DNA from 3 places in the Clostridium neonatale genome. Region 2 is predicted to be linked to each of the others. Evidence: a T-box and tRNA genes for the amino acid it is inferred to sense, from the RefSeq annotation. Region 2 holds a T-box; the other regions hold tRNA genes.

Region 1 (4,290 bases), 1.3 Mb from region 2:
TTGGAGAACGGGGACAGATCTTGCTATAGATTTAGGAACAGCAACAGTTCTAGTTTATGCAAAGGGAAAAGGTGTAGTTTTAAAAGAACCATCAGTTGTAGCAATTAATAATAATAATAAGAATATATTAGCCATTGGTGACGAAGCACGAAAAATGATAGGTAGAACCCCGGGAAACATTGTTGCAGTAAGACCTTTACGTGATGGTGTTATATCTGATTATGATCTTACTCAAAAAATGTTGAAGGAATTTATTAAAAAGGCATCTGGCAAGCGAAATTTAAGAGCACCAAATGTTGTCGTATGTGTACCATCAGAAGCAACAGAAGTAGAAAAAAGAGCAGTTATTGATGCAACTATGAATTCAGGTGCTAAAACTGTTCGCATAATAGAAGAACCTCTTGCTGCTGCTATAGGAGCAGGAATTGATATCACTAAGCCTAATGGATGTATGGTGGTAGATATTGGTGGAGGTACTTGTGATATAGCTGTTATATCTTTAGGAGGAGTTGTTGAAAGAGAATCAATTAAAATTGCAGGAGACAAGTTCGATGACTCTATAATAAAGTATGTAAGAAGTGAATATAAATTAATGATTGGCGAGAAAACTGCTGAAGAATTAAAAATAAATATTGGTTCAGCATTTAAAAATGCCAGAAATTTATCATGTATGATGAAAGGTAGAAACTTAGTTACAGGTCTACCAGATGAAGTTGAAATTAATACAGAAGAAATACGACTTGCAATACAAGAGCCAGTGCAAAGTATAGTTGACTGTGTAAAGATCGTTTTAGAAAGAACACCACCGGAATTAGCAGCAGACATTATTGAAAAGGGAATTGTAATGACTGGTGGAGGTTCATTGATTAATGGGTTGGATAAGCTTATTCAATTTAAAACCGGTGTAGCAGTGACAGTTGCAGAAGGGGCAGAAGAATGTGTTGTTAATGGATCAGGAGAAGTATTAGGGTATTTAGATAGATTAGATAGAGAAGTAAATTCACAACAAATAGTTCTTATAGAATAAAACATCGAGAGATTTTCTTTTTATTGAAAATCTCTCGATGCTTTTTATAAAATTAAAAAAGTAATTAAAGCTTAGGTATTAATTCAAATGTCTAGCGAAAGCTTAGGAAATAAATCATTATTTAAATTATAAGCATTAATTAATGATCTAGATATAATCTTTGCCATATCCATAATAAAAGATAATCGGATGCTTCTAGAAAAGAATAAATCAGAATTTTCGCTAGAATCTACAATACCTATTACAGAAGCCATACCTACTTCGGGAAGCTCTTTTCCTACTCCTTTTCCAGGATGAATAGCATAGTCTCTAATGCGAATTTCACCTATATCATCTTGATTTCCAAGACATGCATCTATACCTATGATATTAGCAGTTGGATGAAGTTCTTTTATTTTATTTAAACGTTCATCTATATTTAGTGCGTGGATTGGTTCTGATAATGTCCCGTATACTGGCAATGGAAAGAAATTTTCAGTTAATATTGAACCAACTAATGGACCAAGGCAATCACCTATGCATTTATCAGTGCCAATACAAACAATTATTGTATTAGAATTAATGTATTTTTCTAATTCATGAGATAGCTTGTATGAAAAGCTTTTGGAACTATGGTTATTATCTAAATTCATTAAAGGCATCCCTCCTTATAGAATATGTATATTTAGGAAAATGAAAAAATAGTATATAAAAATAAATAAATGGCAATAAATACTAATGTAAGGAGGAGAAAATGAAAAAAATTATTATATTTATAATATTTACACTTACTTTAATAATGAACATGTCTATAGCATTATTTTGGAATCCAGATATAGATAATAAAAAAGATGATCCAATGCAAAGCACTGAAGTATTTAGTGATACAAGATCTTTGTGCAAAGTTGATGATGTAATTCTGTTAGAAGAACTAGATAATAGTCAATCAAAGGAACTTGATAGTATACTTTCACCATTATCAACATTTGAAATAGAGTTAGTAAAAGAAGAGCTTAATACATGTAGTGAAGATGAAATCATAAAAGCGTTCAGAAAATTAAAAAGGAGATTGCCTGAAAGCGAATATAAAAAAATAGAAGAAATATTAAGTCCGCTTATAGATATTGAAGAACTTAATTCTATACTAAAAAATAAATATGTTTAGTGTATTAAAATGAAGAAATAAAGAGTAAATAGAATATATAGCGATATAATTTATCTAAATAAGCATATATGAGAGTTGAAATATAAGTACTTTGAATATATACTAACTATTGTTGATGTGAACAAAAACACCAACAAAACTTAATGGAGGAATTCCCGAGTGGCCAAAGGGGGCAGACTGTAAATCTGTTGCGTCTCGCTTCGATGGTTCGAATCCATCTTCCTCCACCATTAGATGGGCGCATAGCTCAGCTGGGAGAGCACCTGCCTTACAAGCAGGGGGTCACAGGTTCGAGCCCTGTTGTGCCCACCATCTAAAAAATATAAATATGCTGGCATGGCTCAACGGTAGAGCAGCTGACTTGTAATCAGCAGGTTGTAGGTTCGATTCCTATTGCCAGCTCCAATTGTGGAGGAATTCCCGAGTGGCCAAAGGGGGCAGACTGTAAATCTGTTGCGTCTCGCTTCGATGGTTCGAATCCATCTTCCTCCACCATTTAAACCAAATATTTATATTATAACAATTAAATAAGAAATATGCTGGCATGGCTCAACGGTAGAGCAGCTGACTTGTAATCAGCAGGTTGTAGGTTCGATTCCTATTGCCAGCTCCAATTAAGGAGGAATTCCCGAGTGGCCAAAGGGGGCAGACTGTAAATCTGTTGCGTCTCGCTTCGATGGTTCGAATCCATCTTCCTCCACCAAAACTCAGAATTATTATTCTGAGTTTTTTATTTTATCTTGAAATAAAAGTTGAAAAGTAAATAGTTGTATCAATTTATGCATGAATAGAATATATTATAGATTATATGATATATTATGTTTATTGTATAATATTGACCATAAAAATATTATGTGGTAGAATAAATTACGAAAATAAAATATTGTTACTCTTATCAAGAGAGGTGGAGGGATAGGGCCCAGTGAAACCCGGCAACCTGTTTAATTACAAGGTGCCAATTCCTGTAGAAAGATTTTCTACAAGATAAGAAAGTATTGTGTAATCGCGCTCTTCTTATCGAAGAGTTTTTTTATTGCATATAAAAGGTATTTCTTTTAAGACAGTATAAAAAATATTAAGAAGTGTGAGATTTTTCACTTTTACTCGAATTATTTCATGATTAAAGATAAGGAGTACAAGCGGAAGGAGAAAAATATGAGAAGATTATTTACATCAGAATCAGTTACAGAAGGTCATCCAGATAAAATGTGTGATCAAATTTCAGATGGCGTATTAGACGCAATTTTAGCACAAGATCCAAATGCTAGAGTAGCATGTGAAACATGTACAACAACAGGAATGGTTATGGTAATGGGAGAGATATCAACAAATTGTTATGTTGATATTCCTAAAGTAGTTAGAGAAACTGTTAGAGAAATTGGATATGATAGAGCTAAATACGGATTTGATTGCGATACTTGTTCTGTTATGACAACAATAGATGAACAATCAGCAGATATTGCTATGGGTGTTGATGAAGCTTTAGAATCAAGAAAAGGTGAGAAAGATGAGGTTGAAGCAGTAGGTGCTGGAGACCAAGGAATGATGTTTGGTTTTGCTACAAATGAAACTGATGCATATATGCCGTTACCAATTCATATGGCTCATAGATTATCAAGAAGACTTACTGAAGTAAGGAAAGATGGTACATTAGGCTATTTAAGGCCTGATGGTAAGACACAAGTAACAGTTGAATATGAAGATGAAAAACCAAAGAGAATAGATACAATAGTAATATCTACTCAACATGATGAGCATGTTACATTAGAACAAATAGAAAAGGATCTTAAAGAACATGTTATTAAAGCAGTAGTACCACAAGAATTATTAGATGATAAAACAAGATATTTTATAAATCCAACTGGAAGATTTGTTGTTGGTGGACCACAAGGTGACTCTGGATTAACTGGAAGAAAGATTATAGTAGATACTTATGGTGGATATGGTAGACATGGTGGTGGAGCATTCTCAGGAAAAGATCCAACAAAAGTTGATAGATCTGCTGCTTATGCTGCAAGATGGGTTGCGAAAAACTTAGTGGCTGCTGGATTAGCTGATAAGCTTGAAATACAATTAGCTTACGCTATTGGAGTTGCTAAACCAGTATCAATAACTGTTG
Region 2 (4,290 bases):
AGGGGGAGTTCCAGCACTACATATAATAGTACAAGCTCTTACAAATATAAATGATGGTGTTATAGTAATGACTCCAGTATATTACCCTTTCTACAAAGTAATAAATATACATGGTAGAAAGATCATAAAAAATCAACTTATATATGATAAAGGTAAGTATGCTATAGATTTTAAGGATCTTGAAGAAAAAGCAAGTAGGGAAGATACTAAGCTTATTATATTATGTAATCCTCATAATCCTGTAGGTAGAGTATGGACAATAGATGAACTAAAAAAAGTAGGAGAAATATGTATAAGAAATAATGTATTGGTTATATCTGATGAAATACATTTTGATCTTATTATGGAAGAATATAAACATACTGTATTTAGTACAATTTCTAAGGAATTTGAGGAAAACTCAATTATCTGTACAGCGCCAAGTAAAACTTTCAATTTGGCAGGACTTCAAGTATCTAATATAATAATCGCAAATAAAAACATAAGAGAAATAGTTAAAAAAGAGCGTGAAAAATCTGGATTCCCTAGATTAAATACATTTGGATTTAAAGCATGTGAATTAGCGTATACAAAGTGTGAAAATTGGCTAGATGAGCTTCTAAAAGTATTAAATGAAAATAGGAAATTTGTAAAAGAATTTTTGAATAAAAACATTCCAGAAGTTCAAGTAATACCACTTGAGGGAACATATCTTCAATGGCTTGATTTTAGAAAATTAGAAAGTGATTATGTTAAATTGCAAGATTTTATGGAAAATGAAGCAAAACTCTTTTTAGATGAAGGTTATATTTTCGGAAAAGAAGGTCAAGGATTTGAAAGAATAAACATAGCATGTCCAAAACATATTTTAGAAAAGGCATTAAATAGGCTTTTGGAAGCTGTAAATAGAGTATATAAAAAATAAAGATATTTTATATTAAGGATCAATTTATTGAATAATTATAATAAATTATATAAAATATGTAAGGGAGATGGTGAGTATAAAAAGCATCTCCTTTTAAATTGTGTATTTATAGTAAAGGGGATAGTACAATGGGAATTGATTTTAGGATATCATCATTATATATTTGTGTAGATGATATGACGCGTGCAATTAATTTTTATGAAGAATTATTTGATCAAAAGGTTACAGTAAGAGATGAAATTTATAGTGTATTTGATATAAATGGGTTTAGATACGGCTTATTTAATTATAAAAAGATGAATGAAAGGCATACTTTTGGCAATAATTGTTTACCAAGTATTGAAGTAAGTGATTTAAATGAATTTACTGAAAAACTTAAAATTTTAAAAGTGAAATAGTATTTCCAATAACTAAGATAGGTTCTAATTATGTTTTGGAGTTTGTTGATAGTGAAGGAAATAATATAGAAGCAACATTTCCTATTAATACATACAATAATATAGAAGCTGAAAAAATAGATATATAATAAAAGTACATATTGACAAAATAAAGTCATTAATATATTATAAAGATAATTTAAAAATTATATAAAAGCATTGAAAAAGAGGAGTAAAAATTGGAAACATGGTAGGAATCTTGCAGATAATAATGTGAGTAGTACTGTTTTTTATGAGTTATATAATTCATAAAATATTCAGAGAGAGGGATTAGGTGAAAGCCCTTATGTGGAAGATTTTGAAGGTAGCTTTTGAGCTTCTTTAGTGAAAATAACAGTAGCTAAAGACGGTTTTTCTAAATCGTTATTTAAATTAAGAGTCCATTAGAGCATGATTTTATCTGCTTACGTGGAAATAAAGGTGGTACCGCGAGTTTTCGTCCTTTTATAGGATTGAAAGCTTTTTTTATTTATAGCTAATATTTTTAGAAATTTAACAATCAACAAGAGACTTTTATTAAAAAAATAATTTATAACTGTCAATTGTCAGATGTTAACTGTCAACTAAAATAAATGGAGGAATAAAAATGTCAGAGATCAAGAACATATCAACTACATATGATCCAAAAGAATTTGAAGAAAGAATTTATAAGAATTGGGAGGATAAAGGATATTTTACACCTGTAATAGATAAAAGCAAAAAGCCATTTACTATTGTAATGCCGCCTCCAAATATAACAGGTCAGCTTCATTTAGGCCACGCATTTGATGATACTCTTCAAGATATGCTTATAAGATTTAAGAGAATGCAAGGGTATTGTACATTATGGCTTCCAGGTGAAGACCATGCATCTATTGCAACAGAAGTTAAGGTTGCAAATAAGTTAGCTGAAGAAGGCTATGATAAAAAAGAAATGGGAAGAGAAGCGTTCCTTGAAAAAGTTTGGGAGTGGAGCGATAAGTATAGAGCTACAATAAGAAATCAAGTTAAAAAGCTTGGAGTATCTGCCGACTTTACAAGAGAAGCATTTACAATGGATGAAAATTTAAGTGCAGCTGTAAAGCATGTATTCGTTAAGCTTTATAATGAAGGACTTATTTATCAAGGAAATAGAATAACTAATTGGTGTACTCATTGTCAAACTGCACTTTCAGATGCAGAAATTGAATATGAAGAACAAGCGGGACATTTCTGGCATATAAATTATCCACTTGCTGATGGTTCTGGATTCTTAGAAATTGCAACAACTAGACCAGAAACATTACTTGGAGATAGTGGCGTAGCTGTTAATCCTAATGATGAAAGATATAAACATCTTATAGGAAAGACTGTAATATTACCACTTGTAAATAGAGAAATTCCTATAGTTGGTGATGACTATGTTGATTTAGAATTTGGTACTGGTGCAGTTAAGATGACTCCAGCTCATGATCCTAACGATTTTGAAGTAGGCAAGAGACATAATCTTGAAATCATAAGAGTTATGGATGATAAGGGAATTATCAATGAAAAAGGTGGAAAATACAAAGGCTTAGACAGATATGAAGCTAGAAAAGCAATTGTTAAAGATTTAGAAGAAGCAGGACTTTTAGTTAAAGTTAAAGATCATACACATAATGTTGGAACACATGATAGATGTGGAACTACAGTAGAGCCTATAATATCAAAACAATGGTATGTTAAGATGGCAGATCTTGCAAAGCCAGCAATTGATGTAGTTAAAGAAGGAAAAACAAAATTTGTTCCAGAAAGATTTGATAAAACTTATTTTAATTGGATGGAAAATATTCAAGACTGGTGTATTTCAAGACAATTATGGTGGGGCCACAGAATACCTGTTTACTATTGTCAGGACTGTGGTGAAATGATGGTTGTTGAAGAAACACCAACTAAATGTTCTAAATGTGGAAGTACTAATATAAAACAGGATGAAGATGTGCTTGATACTTGGTTCTCATCTGCATTATGGCCATTTTCAACACTTGGCTGGCCAAATAAAACAGAAGATCTAGAATATTTCTATCCAAATAGCGTATTAGTTACAGGCCATGATATTATATTTTTCTGGGTAGCAAGAATGATATTTTCAGGACTTCACTGTATGGGTGAAACTCCATTTAACACAGTTCTTATACATGGACTTATAAGAGATTCTCAAGGTAGAAAGATGAGTAAGTCTTTAGGTAATGGTGTAGATCCACTTGAAGTTATTGAAGAATATGGTGCTGATGCATTAAGATTTATGATTGCAACTGGTAATGCTCCAGGAAATGATATGAGATACTATCCAGAAAGAGTTGAAGCATCAAGAAACTTTGCTAATAAGATCTGGAATGCATCAAGATTTGTTATGATGAATCTTGATAAGGATATAATGAATAAATATAAAGACTGCAAGGATTATTCATTAGCAGATAAATATATACTTTCAAAGATGAATACAGTAGTTAAAGAAGTTACTGAAAACATGGAAAAATTCGAACTTGGAATTGCTATGCAAAAGGTTAACGACTTTATGTGGACTGAATTCTGTGACTGGTATATAGAACTTGTTAAATCAGTATTTTATGGTGAGGACGAAAAAGCTAAGGGCGTAGTTTACAATGTTTTAAGCACTGTTTTAGTTACAGGACTTAAATTATTACATCCAGCAATGCCATTTATAACAGAAGAAATATTCACTCACTTAACTGATGAAGAAACAATAACAACATCGAGCTGGCCTGAATATGATGAAGCTTTATTAGATGAAAAAGCTGAAAGTGATATGGGATATATAATTGAAGCAATTAAAGGATTAAGAAATGTAAGAGCTGAAATGAATGTACCACCATCAAGAAAGGCTAAAGTTATATGCTATATTTCAGATGAAGCTAAAGAAGCCTTTAATGTAGGTACATCTTATATTGAAAAATTAGCTTCAGCATCAGAAGTTGAATTTATAGCTGA
Region 3 (4,290 bases), on a different contig from region 2:
AAGCCTTAGATGCATAATAAGATAGCTGCATTATTGGAGGCCCTGAAATGCCATAGTCAGTAAATAATACTTCACCTTTTTCTGAGCGGATAAATTCATTATCAATAAATATGGATACTGAACCATCAAATTTTATTCCTGATAAGGCTTTTAGATAAGGATAATCTAGTTTTAATTGAACTATACCAGGAATAGGTTCAATAATAGTATGACCAAATGATTTTGAAATTTTATATCCAGAACCATCAGAACCAGTCTTAGGAGCAACCTTTCCTCCACAACTTAAAATCAATTTATTACATGAAAAATTTTTAAAATCTTCATTATTAGTAGATATTTTAAAATTTTTACTTTTTGATATATTATTAACTTTACAGTTTAAATATAGAGGTATCTGTTTTTCTTCTACAGCAATTCTAAATATATCTATTACAGATGAGGCTTGTAGTGATTGAGGATACATTTTGCCGTTTTCAAGTTCAACAAAAGGTAATCCTAATGATAAAAATAAACTTTTTGTATCTTCTACTGTAAAATTACTTAAAGTGTCACAATAAAATTTATCATTTTCACTATGATAAGCATTAAAAGGTTCAAATATTGTGTTATTACTTATGTTACATCTACCATTTCCAGTGGCAAGAACCTTTTTACATATCCTGTCGTTACCTTCAACTATTGCTACATCCATTCCAAAATCTTTTGCAACAATGGCGGCCATTACTCCTGAAGCTCCGCCACCAATTATAAGTAAATCGTGATGAATCATTATATTAATCACTCCTTATTTTTTATAAGACATATTAAAGAAGGTAAAAATAAGCTTCAATATGCTAAATAGATTTTAACATAGTAATAAAAATGTTAAAAGGAAGGAATACTAAATTTGGTGATTATATTATGGAAGTAAAAGTAATAAATAATAAATTAGAAGATTTTGAAAGAGTATTTAAAGTAAGAAGAATGAATTATGATCAAGTTCTGGTAAATTATTCTGGTGGAAATGGATTAAAATGTTTTGAATTTAACGATGTAGAATTTATGGGAGAAACAAAAATAGATGAGTTTTTGATAGAAAATAAAGAATACTTAAAAATAAAAATAAAAAGAGGAATTTCGGTTGTCTTCTATAGTGCATTAAAAAATTCATTAGAATCAGAAATTCATGAAGAAGCTAAAAGATTAAATGTATTAATAGATAAATATAAAGTAAATAAGAGAGGCATATGGGAAAAGGATATAGTATTGATGATTAATGAAAAAGTTCCCTTACAAGTTAATGCATCTGGACAAAATTTTAAAAAGGATAGCTACAATATTGATATTAGAATAATTCAGAAAGATGAATTTTTACAATTATGTAATGTAGAAATAGAAAGAATTAATAAAGAAATACGTAGTAGAAGATTAGAGATAGATAGCTTTGAAGCCGCAATAAATCAAGTTTGAAAGAGTATTTCATTTAATATTTAAATTTAATATGGATCAAAAAATGAAGTGATTTTAAAAAAATTTTAAAAAATATGTTGACACTTAATCTAATTTTCTGTATTATAGTCTATGTGGTCAGCGCGACAAGGTGTTAAAAGACATCAAGCGAAGACAATATAAAGCATGGCTCCTTGGTCAAGCGGTTAAGACACCACCCTTTCACGGTGGTAACAGGGGTTCGATTCCCCTAGGAGTCACCATTTCTATCTTATGGGCGCATAGCTCAGCTGGGAGAGCACCTGCCTTACAAGCAGGGGGTCACAGGTTCGAGCCCTGTTGTGCCCACCATAAGATGGCTCAGTAGCTCAGTTGGTTAGAGTGCCGGCCTGTCACGCCGGAGGTCGAGGGTTCGAGCCCCTTCTGAGTCGCCATAAAAAACAAGCTTTAATAGCTTGTTTTTTTATTTATTATTAATATTTAAGTATTGTAATGATTTATAAAAAAGAAAATAAATATGTATGTATATGATTATTCAAATTAGCTTTATCTAATTTCGTTTTATTTTTATAGACTAAATATAAGATTTTTGCGTATAATTTGATATAAAAGAGGGTATCCTTAAAAAAATAATTTTTAAGGATACCTTCTTTTATGAACAGATAATTAAAAAATTATCTATTTCTATTTAGATTTTGTTTTATTCTTATATCATCTGAATAGAATTTACACAATTTAAAATCGCCTAAAAGTCTAGAAGCAATTCTTTCAGAATAATGTTTGCTTATTGCAGGAAGGGTTAAATTAGTAGAAATAAGCATCTTTTTATTTGTAAGAATTCTTTTATTTATTATATTAAAAAGTTCTGTAACAGAGAATTCATTTATATGCTCTGCACCTAAATCATCTATAATTAGTAAGTCACATTCTAATAATAGTTTTTCTATTCCGCTATCAGCATTTTTAAATCTTAAATCTCTTAATATCTTTATTAACTCTTCTGATGTTTTATAAACTACTAAGTTTCCTGTGTCTAAAATAGATTTTGCTATACAATATGATAAATAAGTTTTTCCACTACCAGGATTACCGTAAAATAGTAGGTTAGTATTGATTGTTTTAAAGTTAGGTAGATATTCTTGAAGAATGTAATTTAAATTGTTTTCGATATTTTTTCTTTCAGAATATTTTTCATTTTCATTTCTATGAGATGAAAATAAACTTAAATCAAAATTATCAAAATTACAAGTTTTCACTATATTCTCTAAATCAGAATCTTTATAATATAGGTCAATTAACTTTTGGCTATAGCAAATACATTTTTTATTACCTATAAAACCTGTGTCTTTGCATTTTTTGCAATGATAATAGATATTTAGATAGTCAGTAGAATAACCTCTTTCAACTAGCATTTCACATTTTTTAACACGTAAATCAGTGATTTTTTCTTTAAATTCTTCTACGGTTCTTTCGCTGTTATCTGATTTTATTACTGATAGAGCCATTTGTAATGAAAGCTTTTTAATTTTATTATCTAAATCTATTATTTCAGGATATTTTTCAGCTATTTCTGCTTTTCTTTGCTTTAATGCTTTATTTTCAGATGCTCTTATATTATCATATATTTTTAAAAGTTCTGTTTGATAACCATTAATCATCATTATCCCATCCTAATAATTTTTTTTCTAAAGAGTCGTAGTCATATTCTCTAGGTTCAAAGTTATTAAATCTAAGCGGTGGCTTCTCTTTAATATAAGAAGATGTACCTTGAGCCTTATTATACTTATTACTATTGACTTGTTTTTTGTCTTTAGCTGCGATATCTTCTAATGTTCTAAGGTTATTACTATTCCAGTTATTTAAAATACCATCAATATACTTGAAATCTGCTCTATTCAATCTTTCAAAGCATATATCACAGGCTTTTTGAATTATTTCTATGGAATAATTATAAGTTAGTAACCATTTTTCAATCATTTCCTGTTGAGGTTTCATTATATCTGTATTATTAATTCCGAGATAAGATAGTATTTTTCTGATATTTCCCCATTTATCTTCAGTCTTTTTGATTAAATTTTGAGCCTGCTCAATATTAGTTATTTTTAAGTCATGCCATGATAAAGCCACTTTTTCTATATATCTTGGATCGCTTTTACCTTTAGAAATGCAATATTCCATTAGTATTAAAATTAATTCAGAAGAAAAACCAAATTCATTCTGCCAATTTAAATATGTGGACATCTCAGTAGGGGAAAGTGGTCTTGCTAAAAGAGATTCTATATCCTTTAACATATCTTTAGTATTATTGCTATTTAAAGCAGATAGTAAGTCAACTTGATTTTTGTTACCATTATTTGAAGTATTATCTAAGTCCAAGAATTCTATATTAAAGTTTCCCATTTGATCTATCTTATTTAGTCTGATTATTCCTTGATCACTCCAATAATTAAGAGCATTCATTATATCTGATTCTAATAAGTTAAGAGAGGAAGCTAATATTGATGAGCTTACCCCAGGCTCACCTGAAGTATTAAATTTTAATAATAGCAAATAAACTTTTATAAATTCGCCTCTAGCTCCTAGCATATATTTTTCAATGAAAGTATTACTAACAGGAGTAAAGTTTAAAGAATTATTCTTTAATATGAAAGTGCTCATTTTGCCACCTACCTTTTTAATTATATTTATGATTATGTAAATAATTATAGCATATTATACTTCAATGTAGGGAAATAATAAATACTATGTACTCGACAAGCAAAAAAATACAGACCTATGATTAATAGTCTGCATTTCTGTATTAAAGCATGAGCTTTTTTGTATCAACAACTCCTTCACCTTGGATGCTCTTTGAAATATCTT

What was found. The T-box of region 2 lies ahead of CNEONATNEC86_RS08790 (valine--tRNA ligase). A T-box ahead of a tRNA ligase gene usually reads a tRNA of that ligase, here a tRNA-Val.
Region 1: it encodes a tRNA-Val, which carries the amino acid that the T-box ahead of CNEONATNEC86_RS08790 (valine--tRNA ligase) is inferred to sense. The anticodon was not compared.
Region 3: it encodes a tRNA-Val, which carries the amino acid that the T-box ahead of CNEONATNEC86_RS08790 (valine--tRNA ligase) is inferred to sense. The anticodon was not compared.

The regions. Positions count from the first base shown of each region.
Region 1 is NZ_UICR01000001.1:575,313-579,602, forward strand. Features, by position in the region: gene mreB (rod shape-determining protein MreB) at 1-1,027, shown strand, start outside; gene yyaC (spore protease YyaC) at 1,111-1,659, opposite strand; gene CNEONATNEC86_RS02770 (hypothetical protein) at 1,761-2,171, shown strand; tRNA gene CNEONATNEC86_RS02775 (tRNA-Tyr) at 2,317-2,401, shown strand; tRNA gene CNEONATNEC86_RS02780 (tRNA-Val) at 2,408-2,483, shown strand; tRNA gene CNEONATNEC86_RS02785 (tRNA-Thr) at 2,502-2,576, shown strand; tRNA gene CNEONATNEC86_RS02790 (tRNA-Tyr) at 2,582-2,666, shown strand; tRNA gene CNEONATNEC86_RS02795 (tRNA-Thr) at 2,710-2,784, shown strand; tRNA gene CNEONATNEC86_RS02800 (tRNA-Tyr) at 2,790-2,874, shown strand; SAM riboswitch class I at 3,061-3,162, shown strand; gene metK (methionine adenosyltransferase) at 3,327-4,290, shown strand, end outside.
Region 2 is NZ_UICR01000001.1:1,903,978-1,908,267, forward strand. Features, by position in the region: gene CNEONATNEC86_RS08780 (MalY/PatB family protein) at 1-904, shown strand, start outside; partial or broken gene CNEONATNEC86_RS08785 (VOC family protein) at 1,033-1,430, shown strand; T-box leader at 1,561-1,788, shown strand; gene CNEONATNEC86_RS08790 (valine--tRNA ligase) at 1,928-4,290, shown strand, end outside.
Region 3 is NZ_UICR01000003.1:600,749-605,038, reverse strand. Features, by position in the region: gene CNEONATNEC86_RS20970 (BaiN/RdsA family NAD(P)/FAD-dependent oxidoreductase) at 1-769, opposite strand, end outside; gene CNEONATNEC86_RS20965 (hypothetical protein) at 901-1,449, shown strand; tRNA gene CNEONATNEC86_RS20960 (tRNA-Glu) at 1,617-1,691, shown strand; tRNA gene CNEONATNEC86_RS20955 (tRNA-Val) at 1,704-1,779, shown strand; tRNA gene CNEONATNEC86_RS20950 (tRNA-Asp) at 1,786-1,862, shown strand; gene CNEONATNEC86_RS20945 (ATP-binding protein) at 2,103-3,086, opposite strand; gene CNEONATNEC86_RS20940 (DnaD domain protein) at 3,079-4,086, opposite strand; gene CNEONATNEC86_RS20935 (S8 family serine peptidase) at 4,229-4,290, opposite strand, start outside.